DNA from 2 places in the Peribacillus sp. QJM3NY_7 genome. Region 2 is predicted to be linked to the other one. Evidence: riboswitches for the same ligand, from Rfam matches in the RefSeq annotation. Region 2 holds a riboswitch; the other holds the start of a gene.
The links. A riboswitch is a leader RNA that binds a small molecule or an ion and turns the genes downstream of it on or off. The one in region 2 is predicted to bind cyclic di-GMP.
Positions count from the first base shown of each region.

Region 1: it holds a riboswitch for cyclic di-GMP, as region 2 does, so the genes downstream of both, sinI (DNA-binding anti-repressor SinI) here and AC0VX1_RS17980 (anti-repressor SinI family protein) in region 2, are expected to answer to the same signal.

Region 1 covers NZ_CM149663.1:5,229,039-5,241,595, forward strand. The annotation lists gene AC0VX1_RS25335 (murein hydrolase activator EnvC family protein) at 1-268, opposite strand, end outside; gene ftsX (permease-like cell division protein FtsX) at 362-1,255, opposite strand; gene ftsE (cell division ATP-binding protein FtsE) at 1,245-1,931, opposite strand; gene cccB (cytochrome c551) at 2,224-2,565, opposite strand; gene AC0VX1_RS25355 (YitT family protein) at 2,615-3,478, opposite strand; one part of gene prfB (peptide chain release factor 2) at 3,635-4,669, opposite strand; one part of gene prfB (peptide chain release factor 2) at 4,671-4,733, opposite strand; gene secA (preprotein translocase subunit SecA) at 4,885-7,398, opposite strand; gene AC0VX1_RS25370 (helix-turn-helix domain-containing protein) at 7,818-8,141, shown strand; gene sinI (DNA-binding anti-repressor SinI) at 8,291-8,431, opposite strand; cyclic di-GMP riboswitch class I at 8,462-8,547, opposite strand; gene AC0VX1_RS25380 (hypothetical protein) at 8,712-8,894, opposite strand; gene hpf (ribosome hibernation-promoting factor, HPF/YfiA family) at 9,173-9,730, opposite strand; gene fliT (flagellar protein FliT) at 9,983-10,327, opposite strand; gene fliS (flagellar export chaperone FliS) at 10,327-10,728, opposite strand; gene AC0VX1_RS25400 (flagellar hook-associated protein 2) at 10,753-12,264, opposite strand; gene flaG (flagellar protein FlaG) at 12,279-12,557, opposite strand, start outside.
Region 2 covers NZ_CM149663.1:3,745,601-3,758,157, reverse strand. The annotation lists gene AC0VX1_RS18030 (hypothetical protein) at 1-415, opposite strand, end outside; gene AC0VX1_RS18025 (glycosyltransferase family 4 protein) at 521-1,567, opposite strand; gene AC0VX1_RS18020 (glycosyltransferase family 2 protein) at 1,573-2,376, opposite strand; gene AC0VX1_RS18015 (O-antigen ligase family protein) at 2,354-3,574, opposite strand; gene AC0VX1_RS18010 (oligosaccharide flippase family protein) at 3,555-5,021, opposite strand; gene AC0VX1_RS18005 (NAD-dependent epimerase/dehydratase family protein) at 5,039-6,031, opposite strand; gene AC0VX1_RS18000 (exopolysaccharide biosynthesis polyprenyl glycosylphosphotransferase) at 6,055-6,693, opposite strand; gene AC0VX1_RS17995 (CpsD/CapB family tyrosine-protein kinase) at 6,711-7,334, opposite strand; gene AC0VX1_RS17990 (YveK family protein) at 7,324-8,067, opposite strand; gene AC0VX1_RS17985 (acyltransferase family protein) at 8,142-9,317, opposite strand; cyclic di-GMP riboswitch class I at 10,311-10,394, shown strand; gene AC0VX1_RS17980 (anti-repressor SinI family protein) at 10,413-10,541, shown strand; gene AC0VX1_RS17975 (hypothetical protein) at 11,034-11,171, shown strand; gene AC0VX1_RS17970 (YwzD family small protein) at 11,443-11,574, shown strand; gene AC0VX1_RS17965 (hypothetical protein) at 11,775-12,233, shown strand.

The DNA of each region.
Region 1 (12,557 bases), 1.5 Mb from region 2:
TTTTAGCATCGATTTTTTTTGCGGACTCTGCGATTTTCGCTTCAATGGCAGCTATTTGGTCTTCTGCTGTCATTTGCTTATCCTGCAGGCTATCGATTTTCTTTTCCGTGTCGGAAATATTCGATTCAACACCTGAACGTTTTTCCTGGATGGATTCTTTCTGTTTCTCTAAATCCGATATAGACTCAGCATAAACCGAAGGTGCCGCCAGAATGCTTCCCAACCCGATCATGATGGAGGCATTCATGGCAATGATATTTTTTTTCACGTTTCATTTCCCCTTTCAACCCGTTACATCCTTGCTTTGTAACGTCTCTCTATTTATGTCTGGCTACTTTTGGCTTTCGAGTAAAGATACAATTTAAACTTTCAAGAACTTCCTGACTGACATCAAGCTGCCCCATATTCCGATAACCGCACCAATTACGATGAGGATGGCCGATACTTGATAAATAAACGGATTTGCAGGCAGGAAATCTATGAATTTGAAAGTAATCTGCGGTGCTGCATATTTATAAAGATTATAGTAGAGTACTGCAATCAGTCCTATCGGAATGATGGAACCGAGGACTCCCAACCAAAGTCCTTCCAAGAAGAATGGCCAACGGATGAATGTATTCGTCGCTCCTACCAATCTCATGATCTCAATTTCTTTTCTTCTGGCTACAATGGTAATTTTAATCGTATTCGAAATCAGGAACATTGCAGTAAATAGTAAGCCTACAATAAGAACGATCCCTATGTTTCTAGCAATATTAACAAAGCTGAATAGCTTCTCGACGTAGCCTTGTCCATATTTTACACTTTGGATATATTCCATACCTTCGATTTTCTTTGCCACCTTGATGACATCTTGCGGAGATTTCGTTTTGATAACATAAACGTCCCTTAATGGGTTATCCTGTTCAAATGGTTTAAAAGCCTCACCATTATCTCCTAAATCATCTATTAAATTAGTAAGCTCTTCATCTTTTGGAGAGAAAATCACTGATTCGATACCGTTTATCTCCGTAATTTGCTTACCGATAGCTTTTATATCGTCATCATTCGCCGCATTATCAATATGTGCACGAACTTCGACATCTTTCTCCACATTTCCCGCGATATGATTTAAATTCATCATGAGCACTAAAAAGACGCCAACCAAAGTTAGAGTGACCGTTACTGCACTGACAGAAGCAAACGTCATCCATCCATTACGGCCAATATTTTTAAAACTTTCACGGAAGTGACGGAGCAATGTTCTAAATTTCATATCCGTAATCACCTCGATGTTCATCGCGAACTATTTTTCCACTTTCAATGGCAATGACACGTCGTTTAATATTGTTGACGATGTCCCTATTATGTGTGGCCATGACCAGTGTAGTTCCGCGTTTATTAATTTCTTCGAATATGTTCATGATTTCCCATGATGTTTCGGGATCAAGGTTACCTGTAGGCTCGTCGGCTATGACTACCTTGGGATCATTGACGATCGAACGGGCTATTGCAACCCTTTGCTGTTCCCCACCAGATAACTCGGAAGGAAGCATTCTCGCTTTATGTTTAATGCCAACCAGATCAAGAACTTCCATGACTCTCTTTTTGATTTCTTCTGGTTCCTTTTCAATAACTTCCATGGCAAAAGCAACATTTTCATATGCAGTGAATGTTTGAAGGAGTTTAAAATCTTGGAATACCATACCGATATTACGGCGGAATAGAGGAACTTTCGAATTGCGGATACTTGGCAGGCTTACACCATTGACCAAAATATTACCGCTTGTAGGCTTTTCTTCCCTATACATCATTTTGATGAAGGTCGATTTTCCGGCACCGCTCGGACCCACTACATAAACGAATTCGCCTGGCTTTATTTTCACATTGATTCCATTAATGGCAATTACGCCATTTGGGTATGTCTTTTTCACATCTATCATTTCTATCATTCTAAAACCACCTAATTTGCTTGGATTATCACTATGTATCTACAGCTTTTCGACAATTTTCACTGAAATCTGACAGGAATCTCCCTTACTTGAGCACAGAAACATTATAACATCATATTTTGTCAAATTAAGCATAAAAAATATTACAGTTTCATTTCAGTTAGACATATATCAACATCTATGTAATAATTCCAGGATTTGATTGCTTGATAAGTGGTTGATTCGTGAGTTGTTTCGAGGGTTTAATGGAGGCTAAATGAAACGTCCCGCTAAGCAGAACGTTTCATTATCATTATTTATGTCCAGCAAGCCATTCAGCGACCATGCTTGCTTCCTTGCCCTTAATTATACCTTTTGGCATTCCGCCTTGACCATTCGCAATGACTTTTTCAATGTCTTCTTTTGATAGCTTGGAACCTACCTTCGTCAAGTTGGGTCCCACGCCGCCTTCAAGATTCACTGCATGGCAGCTTGAACATTTGTTTTCATAAATTTTTGCGGCATCACCGGCACCTGCCGTAGTCGTTTCGTTATTTTCACTTGCAGGCTCTTTATCTGCAGCATCATCGTTCCCACCGCATGCAGCCAAGGCCAAAGAAGTACCCAGAACTAAGGCTAACCACTTCATTTTCATTGAACTTACCCCCTCTGATTTATACCAGCACAAGAACATTATACCAATTTCAATCCAGTTTAAAACCCTCCCCAAGTACCTCCGAAGCGTCCATTACAATTACAAACGCTTTAGGGTCAACGAGTTTCACCAATTGTTTCAATTTGGTGAATTCCGACTGGTCTATTACACACATCAAAATTGGACGAGTATCATCCGTATAGCCGCCATACCCGGATATGCCTGTTACACCCCGGTCGAGCTCATGTATGATAGCATCCCTTACTTCCATTTCTTTATTCGTGATGATCAGTGACATCTTCGAACGGTTCAATCCAATCTGGACAAGGTCGATCGTCTTGCTTGTCACATATAGTCCAATCAATGCATAGAGGCCTTTTTCAATATCAAAAACGATGGCAGCACTTAAAACGATGATTCCATCAATGACAGCCACACAGGTCCCCAATGACAAATGGGTATATTTATGGAAAATCTGTGCCGCCAAATCGGTCCCCCCAGTGGAACCCTTGCCGCGAAAGACGATCCCCAGCCCAAGCCCGACCATCATTCCCCCGCAAATCGAACCAAGCAATGCATCATTCGTCCATGCCTCCCAATCCTTTGTCAGAAATACCACCAAAGGCAGAAACAGGGTCCCAATCAGGCTTTTGGCTCCGAAATGCCTTCCGAGGATAATAAGCCCCGCAATGAACAAAGGGATATTAAAACCCCAAAGAACATAAGCCGGCTCCCAACCGAGAGTTGACCTGAGAATCGTGCTAATCCCGCTGACCCCTCCGGATGCGACCTGGTTAGGCAGTAAAAACACATTAAAACCAATGGCAATTATGGACGAACCGACAATCACCAATCCATACTCCGTTAACTTTTGAATGAAAGGGTGCCTCTGCTCCCTGTATCTTCTCTTCATTTTGCATAAGTCTCCTCGAACCATCATTATTATCTAGTATTGGCCGAACGAGGTAGAGCATCCCTTTTCAATCCTGTAAATGTCAGCCAGAAAATTCATTAAAAAAGGAAATCATAAAAAAAGCCGGACCGGGGAAACCGGTCCGACTGGCTGATCTTATAATTTTGAACGCAAGTAAGCATCAATGAACATATCGATATCCCCATCCATGACAGCTCCCAAGTTTCCGGTCTCCGCACTGGTACGGTGATCTTTAACCATGGAATACGGATGGAAAACATAAGAACGAATTTGGCTTCCCCAGCCAATTTCCTTTTGCTCCCCGCGGATTTCATCCAATTCCGCTTGTTGCTGTTCAATTTCACGTTGATACAATTTGGCTTTCAGCATATTCATGGCCTGGGCCTTGTTTTTGATTTGAGATCTCTCGTTTTGGCACGTTACCACGGTGTTCGTAGGTAAATGGGTGATCCGGACCGCCGAGTCCGTTGTATTGATATGCTGACCACCTGCACCACTTGCCCGGTACGTATCGATTTTCAAATCTTCCGTGCGTACTTCTATATTGATCGTCTCATCGAATTCCGGCATGACTTCACATGAAACGAATGAAGTGTGGCGTCGTCCTGAGGAATCGAAAGGAGAAATACGGACAAGACGGTGTACCCCTTTTTCCGCTTTCAAATAACCATAGGCGTTATGGCCCTTGAAAATTAAAGTGACACTCTTGATCCCAGCTTCATCACCTGGAAGGTAATCAAGGGTTTCCACTTTAAAGCCTCTTTTTTCACCCCATCTTGTATACATGCGCAACAGCATGGAACCCCAATCCTGGGACTCCGTACCGCCTGCACCAGGATGCAGTTCAAGAATGGCATTTTTCGAGTCATATTCTTCACTTAATAAAAGTTGAAGTTCAAAGTCATTCATCTTTTGTGCAAGAACCGTGATTTCTTCTTCCAGCTCCGCTAAAAGTTCTTGATCATTCTCCTCTTTCACTAATTCATATGTCAAATCCAGATTTTCATATGATTCATTCAGGTCGGACAATTGATTGACTTGTTCTTTCAAAGCATTCGTTTCATTGATGACAGCTTGTGCTTTTTGCTGATCATTCCAAAAATCGGGATGTGTCATCTCATTTTCTAGCTGTGCGATTCGTGCCTCTTTTTCATCTAAGTCAAAGAGACCCCCTAAAGTCCGTTAATCGTTGCGCTGTCCGTTCAAGTTCATTTCTTATTTCTGCTAATTCCATTTCTCTTCACCTCATTAAGTATGTTAAAAAAAATCCCTGCAGAGGGATTCCCTTCATTACAATAAACCTCTTCAAACTATATGCAAACTAAACATGAAAAGAGGCGGCTAGCCTTGGACTTAACCGTCTCATCTTCATTATACACCTAACTTTAGCCTAAATTGCCATGGCAATTCTTATATTTTTTACCGCTGCCGCATGGGCATAACGCGTTTCTTCCAACGTCTTCCTTTTTACGGGCAGGGGCCTTTTTCACTTTTCCCCCGTCTTCTTCCTTCGGATTGACCGCTTGTCCTTTTATGACTTCCTTGCGTTCCAAATTGTTGCGGATTTCAGCCTTCATGATGTATTTCGCGACTTCATCTTCCATTGAAGCAATCATCGCTTCAAACATCGCAAAACCTTCAGATTGATATTCACGAAGCGGATCGATTTGGCCATAAGCACGAAGGTGGATGCCTTGGCGCAGCTGCTCCATAGCATCAATATGGTCCATCCACTTACTATCGACTGCACGAAGAACGATTACTTTTTCGAATTCACGCATTTGTTCTTCAGATAGCTCTTCTTCTTTTTGGTCATAGCCTTCTTTCACTTTTGCTAAAATGAACTCAACCAATTCCGATTCGTTTTTCCCTTCCAAATCAGCCACAGTGATTGAACCTTCATTGAATAGGTTACCATTCAGGTAGTCGACAAGGCCTTGTAAATTCCAGCCTTCCTCGTCGCCCATTGGTGCAAACGCGACAACATTTCGCTGGATGGATGCCGTGATCATCGTTTCGACGATTTCACGTAAGTTTTCACTTTCCATGACATCGAAACGCTGTTTATAGATAATTTCCCGTTGTTGACGGAGAACATCATCATACTGCAGTAATTGCTTACGTGAATCGAAGTTATTGCCTTCGACCCGTTTCTGTGCGGATTCAACGGCCCTTGTCACCATTTTACTTTGAATTGGCTGGGAATCATCCATACCTAAGCGTGCCATCATGTTTTTCATGTTATCCGAACCGAAGCGGCGCATCAATTCATCTTCCATTGATAAATAGAATTGAGTGACCCCTGGATCTCCCTGACGGCCGGACCGGCCACGCAGCTGGTTATCTATACGCCTGCTTTCATGACGTTCCGTGCCGATGACAGCAAGGCCCCCAAGCTCCCTGACACCTTCACCAAGCTTGATATCCGTACCGCGACCTGCCATGTTAGTAGCGATCGTAACTGAGCCTTGATTACCCGCATTCGCAATGATTTCCGCTTCACGCTCATGGTTCTTTGCATTCAAAACATCGTGAGGGATGCCTTTTTTGGATAAATAGGCAGATATGACCTCAGATGTTTCGATGGCAACCGTACCGACAAGCACAGGCTGACCCTTTGTATAACGTTCGGCGATGTCTTCCACAACAGCCTTGAATTTCCCATCAGTTGTCGCATATATAAGATCTGCCCTGTCATCCCTGATGATATTCCTGTTTGTCGGAATCGCAATGACATTCATATTATAAATATTGCGGAATTCCTCTTCTTCCGTTTTGGCTGTACCGGTCATACCTGAAAGTTTTTCATACATCCTGAAATAGTTCTGGAATGTAATCGTCGCAAGAGTCATGCTTTCATTTTGAATTTCAAGTCCTTCTTTCGCTTCGATCGCCTGGTGGAGACCTTCACTATAACGGCGGCCTTTCATCAAACGGCCAGTGAATTGGTCAACGATGACTATCTCGCCTTCCTGGACGACATAATCCACATCCAAATGCATCGAAACATGAGCCTTTAACGCCTGATTGATATGATGATTCAAAGTAACGTGACTAATATCGAATAAATTATCGATATTAAACGCTTTTTCAGCTCGATTCATCCCATCTTCCGTCAGCTGAACACCTTTTGTCTTTTCATCATATGTGTAGTCCGTATCTTTCTTTAAGGTTCTCACAAACGCATTGGCCTGGATATAAAGCTGAGCCGATTTCTGTGCCGAACCGGAAATGATCAATGGCGTTCTCGCCTCATCAATCAAAATCGAATCGACCTCATCGATGACAGCGAAGTGCAGCGGACGCTGTACCATTTGTTCTTTATATAACACCATATTGTCACGAAGATAATCAAAACCTAACTCATTATTCGTACTGTACGTAATGTCAGCATTATACGCTGCCTGCTTTTCTTCTTTAGAATGACTGTTCAAATTCAACCCGACGGTCAAACCGAGGAAATCATACAATACACCCATTTCGGTGGCATCACGGTGTGCCAAGTATTCATTGACGGTAACGACATGTACACCTTTACCGGTAAGCGCGTTTAAATAAACCGGCATCGTGGATGTTAAGGTTTTACCTTCCCCTGTTTTCATCTCGGAGATATTTCCATCATGAAGGGATGCCCCACCCATGATTTGAACACGGTAAGGATATAAGCCCAGAGCACGCTTTGCCCCTTCACGCGCAACCGCAAAAGCCTCGACAAGCAAATCATCAACGGTTTCCCCATTTTGATAACGCTCTTTAAACTCATCCGTTTTGGCACGTAACTGTTCATCCGATAGCGCAGCAGTCTCATCAGCCAGCGCTTCGACCTGATCGGCGATTTTTTCTAAACGTTTGATTTCTCGCTTATTCGGATCAAAAACTTTATTTAATATATTAAGCATTCAATAACGCTCCTCTATTATGGTAATGATCGTTCAATGATAAAATTCATATAAGTAAGAAGAAACACACCTTCTATTATTACTAATGTACGCTTAATTTTACCACTTCTATCATAGAGGTACAACTTCATGTCACTTCGCTGGTATAGACCTGAATGCAATTCTTGCGAAAAACAATGGATAAATGAGGAGTAAAACTGTTAAAATAGGAGAAAGTATAAAAAATATGTTGCAAACTCCCCACTATTCCATATGCAAATGTGAATTATCCATAACCTTCCATCACTAGATGCTGTGTCCTCTCTAGAGATAGCATGTCAAGGTAATCCAACCTTACAGGCGTCTTGTTTTGAATGATAAGGTGGGCTGCCGAAACTTATTACCGGAAGATAAATAGAACATGTTTCGAGGTGGTATTGATGATTGGTGAACGTGTAAAAAAACTGCGAGAAGAAAAGAAAATGTCGATGACTGAACTTGCCGATAAAGCAGGTGTTGCAAAGTCTTATTTAAGTTCGCTCGAGCGGAACTTACAAACGAATCCTTCTATTCAATTTCTTGAAAAAATTTCCTCCGTACTTAACATCCCTGTTGATGCCCTGCTTTACGATGCACCAAATAAGGAAACCTTGGACAATGACTGGATGAAAATCGTTGAGGAAGCCATGAATTCGGGTGTCTCAAAACAACAATTCAGGGAATTCATCGAGTTTAATAAATGGAGAAAAGATAAAGAAGAGTAGAGTGGTAGTGCACTAGTTTACCTACATAATCCTGAAGAATACAGTTTGGATAAGCTAGACTCACAAGAATCCCCAGGAAGAATAAACCCTATAAACAGCTAATGAATCGAACCACTGTTTATAGGGATGTTCTCGAATTTGTTCGGAACCTATTTTCCATCGTTCTCCTCAAATATTGCCTCAAGGCTTTCCCGTTTAAAAAAAGCAATGATTTCCTCTTTTTTGAAACCCAAGCTTCTTGCTTCAGAAATCAATTTCACCCATTCTTGATCCAGTTCCACATTAGCCACCTCTTCTACCTCCTAAAATACTCTTGTATTTCAGGCAGACCAGCCATCATAGTCAAAAGGACCTTAGACCTGTGCCTTTGCGCCCTCATTTTTCAAGGAGTTTGCCTTTGTCGTGGTATTTATTACCAAATACATTACCTTTAATCATATTATAACGGATACGCACTCCATATATTGCTATTTTATGTCGGTAATCCACATAAATGCAAAAACTTTCATCCGACAAAATATTACAATATTAAGAAAATTTGAAGTTCAGGTGATTTTTCATAGACTAATTCTATTTCGTTTTGCTCTTCTTAAAATTTCTTTGGGGTGTATTGATTCTCTCGATTGTAAGTGCATCGTGGGCTTTTTGCGCAGTTAAATCCTCACCGCAGGTCGGGCAAAGCCACTTTCCATATTCCGCACTGCTAAAAGAAGCCCTATGGCATGTATGTGTATGGCAATTCTTTCGATACAAATAATCCAGCCCCCTCTGCACCTTGATCAAATTGTTTTCTACAAATAACTCATTGTTCTTTTTAAAGAACTGACAATTCGAGTATAGTGCAAAAAGATAGAGGTATTTGAATAGGTAAAATTAACCTTTTATCTTAATGAAGAACAATTTTCGTTCTTTTAAGTGAACTTTGTGTTTTTTAGAGAGCCAAAAGCATTTTTACGTTCTAACGGATTCTACCAACATGCAAAAAAGCACAACCCAGAGGCTGGGCTGTGCTTTTAATATTAGAATAATAATTAACTAGGTTCAATCAATCCATAGCGTCCATCCTTTCGGCGGTACACTACGTTTGTTGTATTAGTATCCGCATTCGTGTAAACGAAGAAACTGTGACCAAGCATATTCATTTGTAAAATCGCTTCTTCACTGTCCATTGGCTTTAAATCAAAGCGTTTATTGCGGACCACTTCAATATCATTATCGTCTTCGAATTCATCCACCACTTCGTCAGCTTCCGTATTGAAGGCGAATGCATCGGGTGTAGTCGATAGATTGTTTCGGAACTTGCGATTGACATTCGTTTTATGTTTACGAATTTGGCGTTCAAGCTTATCATTGATCAAATCAATGGCAGCATACATATCCGCATTTTCCTCTTCAGCGCGAAGAACCAAATTCTGCATGGGAATCGTCACTTCGACCTTTGATGTATTATTGTTCACTTTTAAATTGACTAACACATTTGCATCTGGTGTATTGTTAAAATATCGTTCTAACTTGCCAATTTTCTTTTCGACGTATTCTCGAATTGCTGGAGTTACCTCAATGTTTTCACCGCGTACGTTGTAATTCATAAAGTGAGTCCTCCTTAAATTAAGACTATACAGTTAGATTCTACAATACCCCTCCGGTTCCTTTTAGAAACACATCATGAAATATGTCGAAATAATGAAACAATTGTCGGAAGGTTTGGAAAGGGTTGATGTCTGCCCTAGCTTCATTATATCAAATGCTATGCTAGAAAGAAAAAATTAAGCCTATTTTATTTACAGAAAATTTAAAAATATTTAACATGGAAACCGTTTGGACTCCAAAAGGTAAGGAAATCAATTTCTTTTATCATAGAACACGCCATCCACTGATAGACTTTCATACGGATTCGTGTATTTATTGGAGGATTTTTTCTTCTTATTCATTTCCTGGATATCCCTCTGTATCTCCTGCTTTTGGAGCTTCAGCAAGTGATCGACCTGTTGGTTGAGCAACAGGACTGCACGTCCCAGCCGCTGCTCCTCACCAGTAAAAGGCGGTTTGATTTGAGAAAGGAGTCCATCCCGCCGATTGATCAGCTTTGTAACCCTTTCTATTTTAACATCACGCTCTGTGATCGTGCGATCTTCCAGTACGGCAAGTAATTCAGCAGTCAAATCATGAAAGGCTCTAATCACCATTACACCTGACCGCTTTGGGTGAATTGTTTTTTCCGGTTGATCTGAATTACTTCCTTCCACGTATTCCGGAACTCCGTAACAAGTCCTTCCACTTCTTCCAAAGCAGAAACGTCATTTTTCATATTCGCTTCGATCAGACGGCGGTTCATGAAATCATACAGACTCATCATATCTTTGGATACATCCGCATCCATATTCAGCGTCACCATCAATTCACGGATAATGGTTTGCGCCTTGATGATGTTCGTATTCTTCACTTCGGTATTTCCTGCTTCAATGGCTTTCTTCCCAAGCATGATGAACTTCAAACAGCCATTATAAAGCATTAATGTAAGCTCTCCAGGTGATGCTGTATTGACTGAATTTTGCTGATACGATTGATATGGGTTATTCATTGCCATATTTAACTTCCTTTCCGACATACCTTAACTAAAATAAGAAGCTAACGATGCACTTTGGCTGTTTGCCTTTTGAATTGCTTTTTCCATCGCCGTGAACTGGTTGTAATAGCGCGATTCCAATTTCGTTAACTTGGCTTCAAATGTTGAAATCTTCTTATCCAGCCCATCAACCAATTTTCCGATTGTAAAATTGTTATTAACATATCCGGCCTTCCCGGCTTTTTCAGTAATCGCCTTAATGGATGATTCTATATCATCCCTTAACCGGCGCGCGAGCCCTTTGTCGCTCTTTTCCAACCCATTGGCCATGAACATATCATAAATCGCATTCGGATCCTCACTAATGGCTGCCCGGAGCTTGTCCTCATCAATCGTTAATTTACCGCCTTCCAAATAATTCTTGGTGGTGGTGATTCCCAAACTGCTGAGATTGTTTTTTCCAGTGATTCCGTCCACCGAAGTGTATAGGGATGTCCTCATTGTGGTCAGGAGACCTTTTAAGGTAGAATCGCTTTTTAACGTTCCGCTCTTCGCTCTTTCTTCCCACAGCTTCACTTCATCCTCTGTCATTGCCTTTTTTTGCTCAGAGGTAAGCGGGGTAAAGGAGCGATATTTCGCTTCACCCGTTTTATCTTGAACCTTTTTAATGACTTCATTGTATTTATTCACAAACTGAGTGATCGTGTCCAGGATGGCATCGACATCAGCTGTTGATGAGAATGTGACTGTATCCTCCGTTTTTTGCTTTACCGTTATTTCCGCTCCATTAATCTGAAACGTATTCGAAGGCCGGGAAATGTCCAGGCCATTATAAGTAATCGATGCATTTTCTCCTATTGTGCCGCCAGCCCCTTCATTGTCACTGCTCATTTTTAGCACATTGAAGAAATCTCCAGTACCCCCTAACTCAATTTCAGGCCGATTTTTTGCATCACCGGTATTTTTAGCAGTGATGGAAAATTTCTGGGACGTCCCATCGAAAAATAGAGTCACCCCCGAGCTGGCATTAATTTTATTTATGACACTCTCTAATGTATCGTCCGCATTAAGGGTAAGTGTATACGGTTTTTCCACTGTTGCTCCATCTTTTACTTCCGAATCAAAACCGCCATCCTTATTGATGGCCAGTATCGTAATATCTTGAGGGGTCGCGATTCCCAATTCAGATAGTTTCTTTTTGGGATCGGTAACAGCAGATTTTTCCGTACTTGTCATGGTTGCTGCCTTGGCAAGCCCATTCACTTTTATATTCCCGGAAAAATCGCTGGTCGAATTCACATTTTTCACTGATACAGCATCTGGATTCGATACCATTACCTTCTTTTTAATGAAGGAAGACTGCTTTCCAATTCCATCACGAATGAGCGTATCCAATTCTGATAAAGCTGTATTCATCGAACGGTAATCATCCCGCTGCCACTCGGAATACTGCTTTTTCTGTGTCAGTTTATCCAATGGCACCCGTTCTGCCTGCATCATGCTCTTAACTAATTCATCAATGTCCATCCCGCTTGCTAAACCACTGATTCGTACCAAAATTGATCACCCGCTTATATTTTTTCATCCACCATTATGCCGACAAACTCCGTCATTGCCGCATAGAAATCCAATAACTTCTTCGGGGGAATTTCCCTGATCGTCTCATCCGTCACATCATCCACTACCTTGACATAATACTCATTCAGCTTCTCATGATATTCAAAACGAACGGCCGTATGTGTCGGATTCAGGAAGGTGTTCAAACTATCCACCATTTCCCGCACCTTTTCTTGTGAAGGCTCAACAGTAGATTCCACTCTTTGTTCCGAATAGGCAAGTGTATTCATTTC
Region 2 (12,557 bases):
TACGATTAATAATATTGATATTCGATATAGCTGTATGATTATGGATTTCTATTTGCTGCGCCCCGGAAAGAAAAATGACGGATGAATTGAAGCTAGTATCGACTACTTCAATCGTCCCGCCGGAGAGGGAAGCATCCTTTTGAAGCTCAAAAACCTGGAAATTACCTTTAACGATTAATGTTATCGTCGGATCAATTTCTAGATGGACATTTTGCTTAATGACAATGGGGGAGGAGAGGATATATTGTTTCTTCCCTGTAATGACAACTTTAGAGTAGTTATTATCTACACAATAATCAATCGCTGCTTGAATGGCTGGTGAATTATCCGCTAGATTCGGATCGGCGCCAAAACAATCTATATTAGCGACATTCCTGTTCTGGCAATCCTCAGGGAGGTTGAGTGGGTCTGCCATATATAACACTCCTTTTATGGTGATGTTATATAGCATATGCTTGTCCAAAAAGTATGTATAGGTATAAAAAACAAAAAACAAACGAGGTCATCGTTTGTTTTTTGTTCATTGATAGGTTTTCATTGTAGAATGAATCATATTCGAGAGGGAGAAGGATTCTTCTACTTTTTGTCTCGCTTTACTTCCCAAGCGTTGTCTTAAATCTACACTATCTTGAAGCGCTTTTATTTGTTTGGCAAATTCCTGTTCTGAATGCTGTGAAATGAGAATCCCGGTTTCATGGTCCACAACCGCCTCTTTAATGCCGCCTACATCGACTGACATAATTGGTGTTCCGGCTGCCATTGCTTCCAGGACGACCATCGGAAAAACTTCTCTAAGTGATGTTAAAAGAAGTACGTCCATATTGCATATAAATTCATATGGATTGGAGGCATTGCCTAAGAGCACCACTTTATGGCGTAACTTTAAGTCTTTAATCATTTTTTCTACAGAATCCCGCTCCGGTCCATCACCAGCAATATAAAACATCACATTAGGAACATCCTTTAACTCATTAACGATTTTTAAGAAAAGTTCATGATTTTTCTCCTTTGATAAGCGGGCTAAGATTCCTACATTGAAGGTTTCTTTAGGCTGTAATTGTTTAAAAGAAAAGTGCTCTACATCTACGCCATTGTAAATCGTCCGAATAAGCTCCTTCCTAACACCAAGCTGAAGTAAGTTATCCCGTTCAAAATTACTAATTGCAATAATTTCTTCCACATGCTGATTCAGCACTCTTTTAAATAGAAAGGGCATCTTTTTTTCTAGGATGGTTACATTATGCTTGGTATACACCAGCTTGATATTTCTTCTGGTAAGCTTCTTGATGGCGATCGAGTATAGCAGCATTCGTAAGCTATTGGCATGAATGACATTGATGTGTTTTAAGCGGACTTCTTTAGTCAGTATTTTAAGGTTGGCAAGGTGATTCTTTAAGCTTAAAGGAATGAATTGTTGTTTGTTATGAATTTGCTTGTATAATTCCCCAGTCGCAGCAGCAGAGTAAAACGTCATGTTTTCATCCTGGAGATGGTTTTCCAATTTGCAAAAATACATCTCAGCTCCGCCAATTATGAGTTTATCTGTAAGTAGCAGGACATTGTTCATATACCTTATTTCCCTCCATTTTGTAAAGAGGCAGGCTGTGAACCTCTGTTTTTGTTGTATGCGTTATAGGCGTACTTGCTAAAATAGAAGTTAGCTTTTACAAAGCTTAATTTTTCCTGGCTTCGTAACAGCTTCCAATATCGGTAAGCAGCCTTAAATTTATTTCTTGAAGTAGAGTTACTTACAATCCGATATTTGGATAAGACTTTTGGTAAGCCATGCGCTTTATATCCTTGTCGTAACAGTAACAGCCATAATGCAGTATCTTCAGGCTGAATATCGGGCATTTCGATATGCTTGAATTGCAGCCTATCCAGCATCACGGTTAAACAGCCAATTGTTGTATTTCCAATCAGATGCTTATAATCCACCTCTTTAGGTGCCTTTACTTCAACATCAAGAGACTTACCTTCTTCATCTATTAAAGAATAGGAGGTGAAAGAGAATGCTAGTTTTCCCTTTTGCATAAATGCGACTTGTTCTTCCAATTTAGTTGGGAGCCATAAATCATCACTATCAAGAAACGCGATATATTTTCCGTTGGCTTCTTTAATGGCTATATTTCTTGCGCGGGCAGCTCCGACATTCTTGGATAAGGGAATAAGTCTGATCCGTGAATCGTGCTCTGCAAAGGTTTTAATGATAGAAACAGAATCATCCTTTGATTGATCATCTACAATGATCATCTCCCAGTTAAAATAGGTTTGATCTTGGACAGTTTTTATCGTTTCAGGGATAAAAGACGAGCAGTTATAAGAAGGAGTTATCACGGAAACTAAAGGTCTATCATCCTTTTTGCTGTAGGTCATTACATTCCACCTCTTTTTTCTCATATACCGAAATATATTTTAAAGTTAGTGCTAAAAAGGAAAAAAATGCTTCATTAATCATGAGTGAAAGGGACATCATCTGTATTAAGAAAGCAAAAAGAGTTAGAACAATGAACGGTTTTTCTTTATGTAATTTAGTCTTGAATAAGGTGAGTATAAGCATCAATAAAAAGGAAAGGTAAAAAAGAAAACCAATGATTCCAGACTCTACTAAAACCTCGAGATACGTATTGTGAACATATAGTTTTTCATTATGCTCAAAAGCGTAATAATCGGAAAAATTAAAAGCGCCAATGCCAAAAAGGGGATTTGACACAAAGTAGTTGATCGCCTGCCCCCATAATTCAAACCTTCCGCTTCCCCCATCTGTTGAAAAGTCAGAAATGCGGCTCGTGACGATTTCATTGAGATCTATATTGATAAAAGATCCAGCAACATATATCACCCCTAAAAATAATAAGGAAACAGCTAACATTTTGATTTTTTTTGAGAAATTAGCTAACAGCATGTACAAAACGACCACCAGTACAAGCGCTAAAATACCGCCTCTAGAAAAAGTCAGAAGGGAAGTAATCATACATAGGAGGAATCCAATTGAATGCTTGAATCCCTTTAAATTGGTTAAATAATAGGAAAAAAAGATTGTGTTAAAAAAAATGAAGATATTTGGGTCATCCAGCAAACCGATTAATCTTGGATAATCCCGGTCCAATAATAATCCATATGATGTAATCTCAACACCTGTTGGAAATCTTCCTGTCACCTGTATTCCAATGAAGTATAATAATAGGCTAATGACGTTAAAGATGATTCCGACATTTACAATCGATTTCTCAATCGCATCTAAAGAAGTTAGCTCCAATACATATCTCATGATGAAATAACAGCCAAGTACGAGTATCACTCCTAGAATGACCCGAATGCTCGATTCAGGATACTGAGAAAACGCGCCGCTCAGACAATAGGTGAAATAAAATAAAAGCAAAAGGATTTCATAATGATAAAGGGTATGGAAATAAAAATCCCGAAAATGAATGCAAAAGAAAATGGCAAGAAAAACCATGTAAATTTTTAAAGAAAAACCAATGGAGATATTATATTTACTGAGCGTAATAAAAAATAACAAGAGAAAGACTGACCAGATAGAGGTGTTTTTATTAATTAGCAATCTTTCCATTCTCTTTTTGTCTCCCATCTTGTAAATGTTCGGTAGCAGTTTTCTTTTTAATGAAGCCAACGATTAATTGCTTGATGTTCTTATCAAGCAGCAAAATTAGAGCAGTGACGAAAATGATGGTAGAAATCATGGCTATAAAAGGATACTTGGATAATAAGTTTTGCATCGGTATGAAACTAATGAAAAAGAAGGTACCATACGGCAGGATGACCTTGAAGAATACCGTTCTTTTTTCCGGGTTGGCAGCGACATAGCCAATGAATGAGACGATTTCCATGGTAAGGACGGCAAAAGCTGAGCCAGCCACTGCATAGTTAACGCTTAGAAAATAGAAAGAAGCGAAACCAACAGTGATGGTTATGAACTGGACAATTGTACGCCGGTTTTGTAATCCCCTTGTTGTGAGACCGTCAGCAATGGCAATGTTAAAGCCTTGCAGAACGATTATAAAAGCCAATATTTTTAAAGGCTGAACCGCAGATCCCCACTCGGGTCCAAATAAAATGGTGACGAGATAAGTGGCCAAGTAGAATAAGGTAATAGTCATGCACATGCCGATATAGGACATGATTTTCATTTGCAAGATATTCAATCTTGTGTGTTCTGCAAGCTCACCTTGGTTGTATCGCTTAAATAAAAGCGGAAAAAAGGCGCCTGCGATGACTCCTGGTATTTGGTATAAAGCAGAAGGAATCCGATAGGCTACTGCAAAGAGGCCGACAAGCGCTAAAGGCAGTGTTTTTTCCAGCACCAATGGTCCCAATTGTGGGGTTAGCATAATAAATAACCCACTGATTAAAAACGGACTGAGATTCGTTAATAATTGTTTTTCAAAAGGAGACTTCCATTGTATTTCCGCTTTTTTCAGCAGTAAATAAAGGCTGTAATATCCACCGGCTAAATACGAGAATCCATATAAAAAGGCTGCTAGATGAACATCCACTTTTAAACCCATACTCACCGTGGTTGAAAGTATCAACGCAAAAGAAGAGAAGATTTTTATCGACGCGATGAATTGCATCCTTTCAGTTAATTGAAAATAGGTTATCCCTATACTTTGCATCGCCAGGCCAATGACCATTGGAATCATTAAGCTATAGATCATATAAAGAATTTTTTGTTCTTGATAAAGAATATGAATGCCGGCAAAAAAAACAAAAAAGGTCAAAAGGGAGCAAACAATCCGAATCTTAATATAGGAAGAAAATGTTCTTCCTAGGTTTTCCTTTTTTGATCCTTCCCTTAAAAAAGTATTACTTGTCCCGAGGTCAGTGAAAAAGTTCATGACCATGGCGAGAGCCAATGCCACACTGAAAATTCCATAGTTCTTTGAGTTAAAGTAATTAGCTAATAAAATGAGAGTCGCCGCATTAAGAACATTGGATAGAATGGTACTGTAAAATAAATGGACAATATTTTTTAAAATAGAGTTTTTCTTTGTATTCACTTTATTCGCTCCCGATTTTATGACGATAAAGTCGTTGGGTTGAGTAGTGGTGCAGTTGATTGAATTGTCTTTCTTGTTAAAGAAGGCTGATTTTGGTTTAAATAATATTCATATGTGCTCTCAAGACCCTGTTCAAGTGAATAGGCGGGATGCCAAGCCAATTTTTGAAGTGTCATTTTATTACAGAGTATGCTTTCTTTGATATCCCCATTTTTCGCTGGCTGATAAATAGGAGATAAATCATGGCTGCCAAAGGATTGAATAATCGAAATTAATTGATTGATGCTTGTACTGGTGGTTGATGAGACATTGAAGGTGCCGCTTTCTTCATATTCCAACGCTTTCAGATTGGCATCGGCTACATCCTTTACATAGATGAAATCCCTTGTTTGAGTACCGTCTCCATAAATGACGGGCCGCTCATTTTTTATGACAAGATTAGTGAAAATCGATATAACACCGCCTTCGCCGCTAGCTGTCTGTCTTGGTCCATAGACATTGCTGTATCGAAGATTCACATAATTTAAATCGTATAATTCTTTAGCAAGCTTTAGATAATCCTCTGCCGTTTTTTTTGATGCACCATAGGGTGATAATGGAGAGGTAAGATGTGATAATGTGATTGGCATGACATCAGCATCTCCATATACAGCTGCTGATGAGGCAAACACGATCTTTTTAACGGCATACTTGTGAGAGAGTTTAGCGATGTTTATCGTTCCCATGATATTGATTCGTGCATCATTCGTAATATCCGAAATGGATTGTTGTACACTTACTTGTGCAGCTTGATGAATGACATAGTCAGGCCTAAATGTCTCCATCGCATTTTCAAGCAGGACCTCATCTTCAACATTTCCAAAGAAGGGAGTGACTTTGGCCTGGACATTTCCGATAGATCCGGTGGAGAGGTTATCATATATAGCCACTTCATAATTATTACGGATTAATGTATCAACTATATGAGAACCAATAAATCCAAAGCCCCCAGTTACTAGTACTTTTTTCATTTTTCACTACCCCTTTTTTTAGGTTATCTAGCTCCATTACCAGTAAAGACTATGGTCAATGTTCGGAACAAAATCTTGATTTCCATAGCAAATGAGCGGTGTTGAATATAATATAGGTCGTAATGCAGCTTTTCTTTTGGTGATAAATCATACCCCCCATTTACTTGTGCCCATCCAGTAATTCCAGGTTTTACATATAAACGGTTTTTAAAGCCAGGCAAAAACTTTTCAAATTCTTTATAGAAAAATTCTCTTTCAGGTCTTGGCCCGATGAGTGACATATCTCCTTTTAAAACATTAATAAGCTGAGGGATTTCATCAATCCGTGTTTTTCGTATAAAGGCTCCTATTCTAGTCACCCTGGAATCATTTGCACTTGCCCACTTCGGACCATTTTTTTCGGCATCGATGCCCATGGAACGCAATTTAATCATGTTGAAGGGCTTCCCATCCAGGCCTAGTCTTTGCTGATAAAAAAAAGGGGAGCCAGTTGAATCAATAGGGATAAGAATACAGAATAAAAGTAAAATAGGTGCTGTAAGTATTAGCATAAAAAACGAGATAATAATATCCATAACGCGCTTTATATAAAAATTAGATGTTGTCGATAGTGGCTTTATCAGGATTTCTTCCTGCCTATCGACTCTGACTTTCGAATCCACTGGTTATCCTCCCTGAATTAAGAAATGATCATTGATCCTGAAATTTCAAGATTTGCCCTTTCAAATTGCATTTTCACACCGGCAATTTTCTCTAACTTATCTCTGCCTTCTTGTATCGCTAATATTATGCCATCACAATATTTAGCAACGATATTTGCATCAGGTTTATTTAAGCTGTCTGATGTATGAAATAAAATGATGTCAAAATCCTTCTTCCACTCTTCAATCAGGGTTGGAAGGGTTTCTAATGTTAATAATGTTGCTGGTTCATAAATGGCTTCGCTTGTAGGGATACAGAATAGATGACCCTTTATATGTATAGCATGTTCGTTAATCTTGGGCTCCTCGTTTAAAAGCAAGTTGGTCAAACCGAATGAATTATCGATATTAAACACTTGATGCAGCGAAGGTTGGCGCAGATTAGCATCCACTACCAGGACTCGTTTACGCTGCTCAGAAAAGGCAAGTGCTAAGTACGCTGATGCATTTACAATATTCTGTGATTGTGAAAGAGATGTAATCATTAATATTGAATCGTCTTTATGAAGGTTGGACTCGATATTGTTACATATCGAATAAAATTGCTCTTTATTGATTTCATTTAGGTAAAAGGATTGTTTCCTTGTGAATTTAATACTCACTATATTCACCCCGTTTTGTGGAAGGTAAGGTTTTATATGTTGTTTTACGTTTTCTGTTTATTCTTTTGGTATTCAAATTCAGCCTCCCTAATAATGGAATTCCAAGAAGTTCAAGCTCCCTATCGGAGTAGGTTGAATCATCAAAGTGCTCTCTAAGAAGTGCTAAGCCTATTCCAGCAAAAAAGCCTATTACGATTGAAATGGCTATGATGAATTTTGGCTTTGGGAAAAGCAGTTCTGCTTGTCCCATTTCATTATCATTGAGAATACTAATCTGTTTAACGTTTGTAATGTCTTTAAAATTAGATATCGAATGCCTCGCGACAGTTTGGGCGATGTCTTTAGCGGATTCAGGATTTGAATCCTTGACGGTAATCGTGATGATTTGGGAATTATCTCGATTAGTAATGGAAACTTGCTTAAGTAAGTCATAGCTAGAAGTCTTAAGATTCAATTCCTCTTTAACTCCTAACATGATCTGTGGACTTTTAATGATATCCATATATGAAAGGGCAAGCTGTCTGTTCTCTTGAACTTTGTTTATGGAAGATTCCTTTTCATCCATACTTAAAGATCCTGCCAGAACTTGAGTGGAATACTGATAAGTTGGTTTCATAAGGTACATGGACGAAAAAATAATGAAACCAGTAATACAAAGGGTAGATAGAATAATGATAAATATTCGCTTTTTTAAGATTCGTATAAAATCTTTAATTTTTACTTTTTCATTCATCGATTTCACCACTTTTTTAGAGATAGTAAGAATACGTTCACAACTTGCAAAGAATTTTTATATAATAGTTGGAATTATCCTATTTTACGTTTTAAAGCTATCGAATCTCTGGATATTACTTTTTCTTGTTTGTTTCTTGTGAAATACGTTCCGAGCCTCATGCATGGTTTTTCCACGAGTAAATAGGACGCTGAAGAGAGTAAAAAAGATAAGAAAAATGAAAAGATCAATATTAAAACGGTAGGCAGCTTGTTATAGAAAAGGTACATCAATGAGAATAAGGATATAAGATGGTACAAATACAAGCTATAGGAAATTTTCCCAAGAAGAGTTAGCATTCTAGACCTCAAAATCTTTGAAACTTTCTGGGAAGACACGCTCATGAAAATAAAAATGCAAACACCGCACGAGACTACATAATCCCTGAAAATATAATTGTTTAAAAAATCCACTTCACCAATGATGCCTTCGTACATAAAACAGATAATTGCACCCAACAACAATGCGATTTTTACAGGTTTTTTCATTTTCAAGGTGTAGGAAAAAAGCCCATGTCGATATTTCGCTATTATTGCTCCCATTAAAAAAAGAGTACAGTAGTGGAAACTTAGAAGAATGCTGGTTATATCGCCACCAGAACCAAACAAAAACAAAAAAATAGTCGACGAAAAAATTAAAACAAAAAGCCATAATAAAGAGTCTTTAAGCTTTTTTCGTATAAATAAAAAAATCAGTAAAGGAAATATAATTGAAATTCTCATTTCATGTACAAGAGACCATATAACATTGTTATAGGCGTCTGTATTGTACTGCCCTATAAACAAAAGATGTTCTATTAATAAGGAAGGAGTATCTGGGCCTGTCCAAGATTTATTAAACCAGTCAGTGATATAGGGCAAATCAATTTGGCTTAAAAGCATTTTAGCCAATATAGCCATGCCTATTGCTACTAGATATGGTATATAAATTCGAAACACTCGTTTTATTAAGTATGTAGAATAGTGGAATTTAGCACTATTAACTGATAAATACAAAACAAAACCACTTAATACAAAGAATAGAATGACAGACTCATTTCCACTACTGAAAAAAAGGCGTAAAGGAGTTTCCTTGAACAAATAAATCATGTAGGAGCTGCTTGAACCATACTGATAATTAGCATATGAAGGGTATACCATCAAATAATGCCCAATTAACACAATGAGAGCGGCTAAACCCCTTAATGAGTCGAATTCCTCATATCTAGTCATATCCTCCTCCATAAGAACCGTTTTTTTTATAATATAGCACTTGTTCTTAATAAAGTATAGTTAGTTCTTTAAAACAGACAAGAAAAGACAGAAAAATACAAAATTAACCATCATATCCTAATTTTTAGGCTCAATTATGAAATGTTTAATGGGCGAAAAAACTTTTGTCAATTAATAAAAAGGAGCATAGTTGAAAGTCGGAACACAAATGCCTTAATAATTTCAAGACTTTGGCCAATGGATAAATCCTGTTCCCACTACCATAAATTTAATGTAAGATATGGAAGTTTGGGGATTAGTTAGCAAGTTGTGGATTAGACATACAGGTGATGTTTATTATTCCTGTAAGAGGGAAATAAACTACTAAATATGCAAATAGAATAAACTAAGAAACCAATTGACATAATAATGTAAAGATGGTAATTTCAATTTAACTATTCGTTATAAAGAACATTTTGTTTGTTATGTTAATTCTATCGAAGAATAAAAATAAAGTAACAAAAAATGTAAAATAATAGATGTTACTATTTGATATATACCTGTCACTTTTAAAAGAAAAAGCCCAATTAATAATTTATAGAAGAAAGGATGATCTTTAATGCCTTTATACCAAATGAGAGAAATATGGACACCTTTAAAATTAGTTGGAGTTAAGTTTTTTAAAACAGAAGAAGGAAGTATTTTTATGAAAGTTTTTAATAAACGTCGAAGAAAGTTAACGTAATGCTTTGTTTTAATATTACTCCCTATTTACCTTGTTGTGATTGATAAAAATTCCTAGATATCTAGTTATTATTTGAAGAATATTGTAGAATGATGGCGGAAATTAACGAAAAGTATTTTAATTAATGGACAGGATTTTAAGTATAATTAACATGAATATAGTATTAAATACTTAGTGAAAAAATTCATGGGCTATTACGATTTCTTAAAAAGAAAGAATGAAAAAATTGACTCCATGAACCAAAATAGGAAGATCATAATGTGAAATATTCTTGAAAAAGGCAAACCTATTGAAAAGTAGGGACGCAAAATTACAGGTCTAAGGCTACATGCTAAGACGGCTGTGTTACCACAAGCTGGGTGGGGTTTATCATGGAAGCTAACAACGAACTGGAAGAATGGGTTTATTTAATGTTAGAGGCTAAAAATCTAGGATTATCTATTGAAGATGTGCGGGAGTTCATCAAGGAAAATGAACTGGAAAAAACAAATCAGGGATAAAAATTACGTTAGGGAAGGCTGTTATACAGTCTTCTTTTTTTATTTTCATTAACGTAAAAGGTATCCAGAATAAATAACATGGCTATGATAATAAAAATGCAACCTTATTGAGGGGGATTTTTATTATGGATGTACCTATTGCCTTTTTGAAGGGATTAATGTGGGGAACTGTATTTAGTGTACCGTTATGGTTGGCATTTTTAGGTTGGATAAAAATAATAATGAATTTTATAAAGTAAGCGCTTAATAAATTTAAATATTAAAATGATACCTAGGCAGGATTTAACAGGATAATCATAGAATTTAGTTATTGTACATAATGCGTTAGTCTTAACCTTCTACACATTTGAGAAATATCGCCTATTAAAAAAGTAGTTAATAATGCCTAAATATTTTTGGTTATATGCCGATATTACATTATAGAGATCAAGCAAAGGGACCTCGCAAAAGGCGATGTCAGATAGCTCCATCAAAATATAAGGAGATTATTTGATGAAAAAAAATAAATTCATTACGTTCGAGGAAGTTTATGAAAAGAAACAGAGAAGCAAGAAAATTTTTATTGGGACTTATATCGCTATTACTTTAGTATTAATTTCATTAATGACTTATTTTATGGGACAAGCATAATATGTATTATCAGAGGGGCCGAGGAATCGGTCCTTTTTTGTTTTCTTATATCCACACGTATTTACCTAAAACTTACTAGTTCATTCCTAAGGGATATTTCAGAAATGTTAAAATTGGGTAAATTTTTGGTTATTAAACTAGTTTATGCTTGCCAATTCCTACTATATATGTGATTATCAAATAAATGAGCTATATTCCTTATATTTGAAAAAAGGATTAGGACAACAGTATGAAATGGTGGCTCAATTATATATTGGAGTGGAAATTTCGAATGGATTTTTTTGATATTTTAAAAGACACTTTTGCCAAGGGTGAGTTTGGACAAGATGTTACTGTAAATGAACTTGTGGAGGAGATTAAGGAGAAATTAAGCGGGATCATTGAACAACCTGATAGTATATGATCCGTAGATACCTTTTCCCCATTTTGCTCGTTTTATGGGCGACCGTCATCTTCTTTTCTTTTATCGATGGAGAAGGCGTCAATGAACCTAAGAAATCATTTCAGATACATATACTTAAGGAGCATGTTTAACAACATGCTTCTTTTTTATGGTTTTCCATTATATATATATATGAAACATAACCTGTGAGGGTGATGAGGGTGAGGAGAATCAGTAAGATTCCAATAGGAGTATTGACGGCTATTCTCGTGGTTTTAGCTGTAGGAGCCTGTATCATTTTTCTTTTTCCCAGCGGATCAAAAAGCGTGGTTGAAGATTTCTATGAGTATGAAAGTAAAGCGGAGTTCGGGAAGTCCTGGGTATTGTTAAGTTCTGAAATGAAGCAGCGGTTTCCGAATCAGGCAGATTATGTGCAAAATCGGTCACATGTATTTTTACAGCATATGGATGTGGAGTCCTTTCAGTATGATGTAGGCCATTCTAAGAAAGTGAAGAACTGGAAGTTGGATAAGAGTGGAAGGCTGCATAAAACGGCCTATGAAATTCCAGTTACACAGGTCTTCAATTCTCGCTATGGAATGTTTACTTTGAAACAAAATTGCTATGCCGTCAAAGAAAAAGGCGAATGGCGTATATTATGGGATTATCAGTTTGAATAGATTCCTCTCCTTTTTCAGGCTCAAGTTCGTTTTATTGAAAAGGGAGAGGCGCTGCTCTCATATAATGCCTAATAGATTTACTTCTCATGAAACATATTTCATTCTTGAACGGTCACTGATGGCTTTCAAAATAAACATTTTGTCCTGTGTGCTTAGCATAGCCCAGCTGCCTGCTTTGATTTTCATACAAATACACTCCTTTTGTTTTAGGATTATTTATTATAGGTGATGAATGACGGATGATGGAATTTCTGGGTCCAGAGAATAATAGTGTCAAGTGATTTATAGGGGCAAGGGGAAGATGGATTGTCAGCTCATATTAGA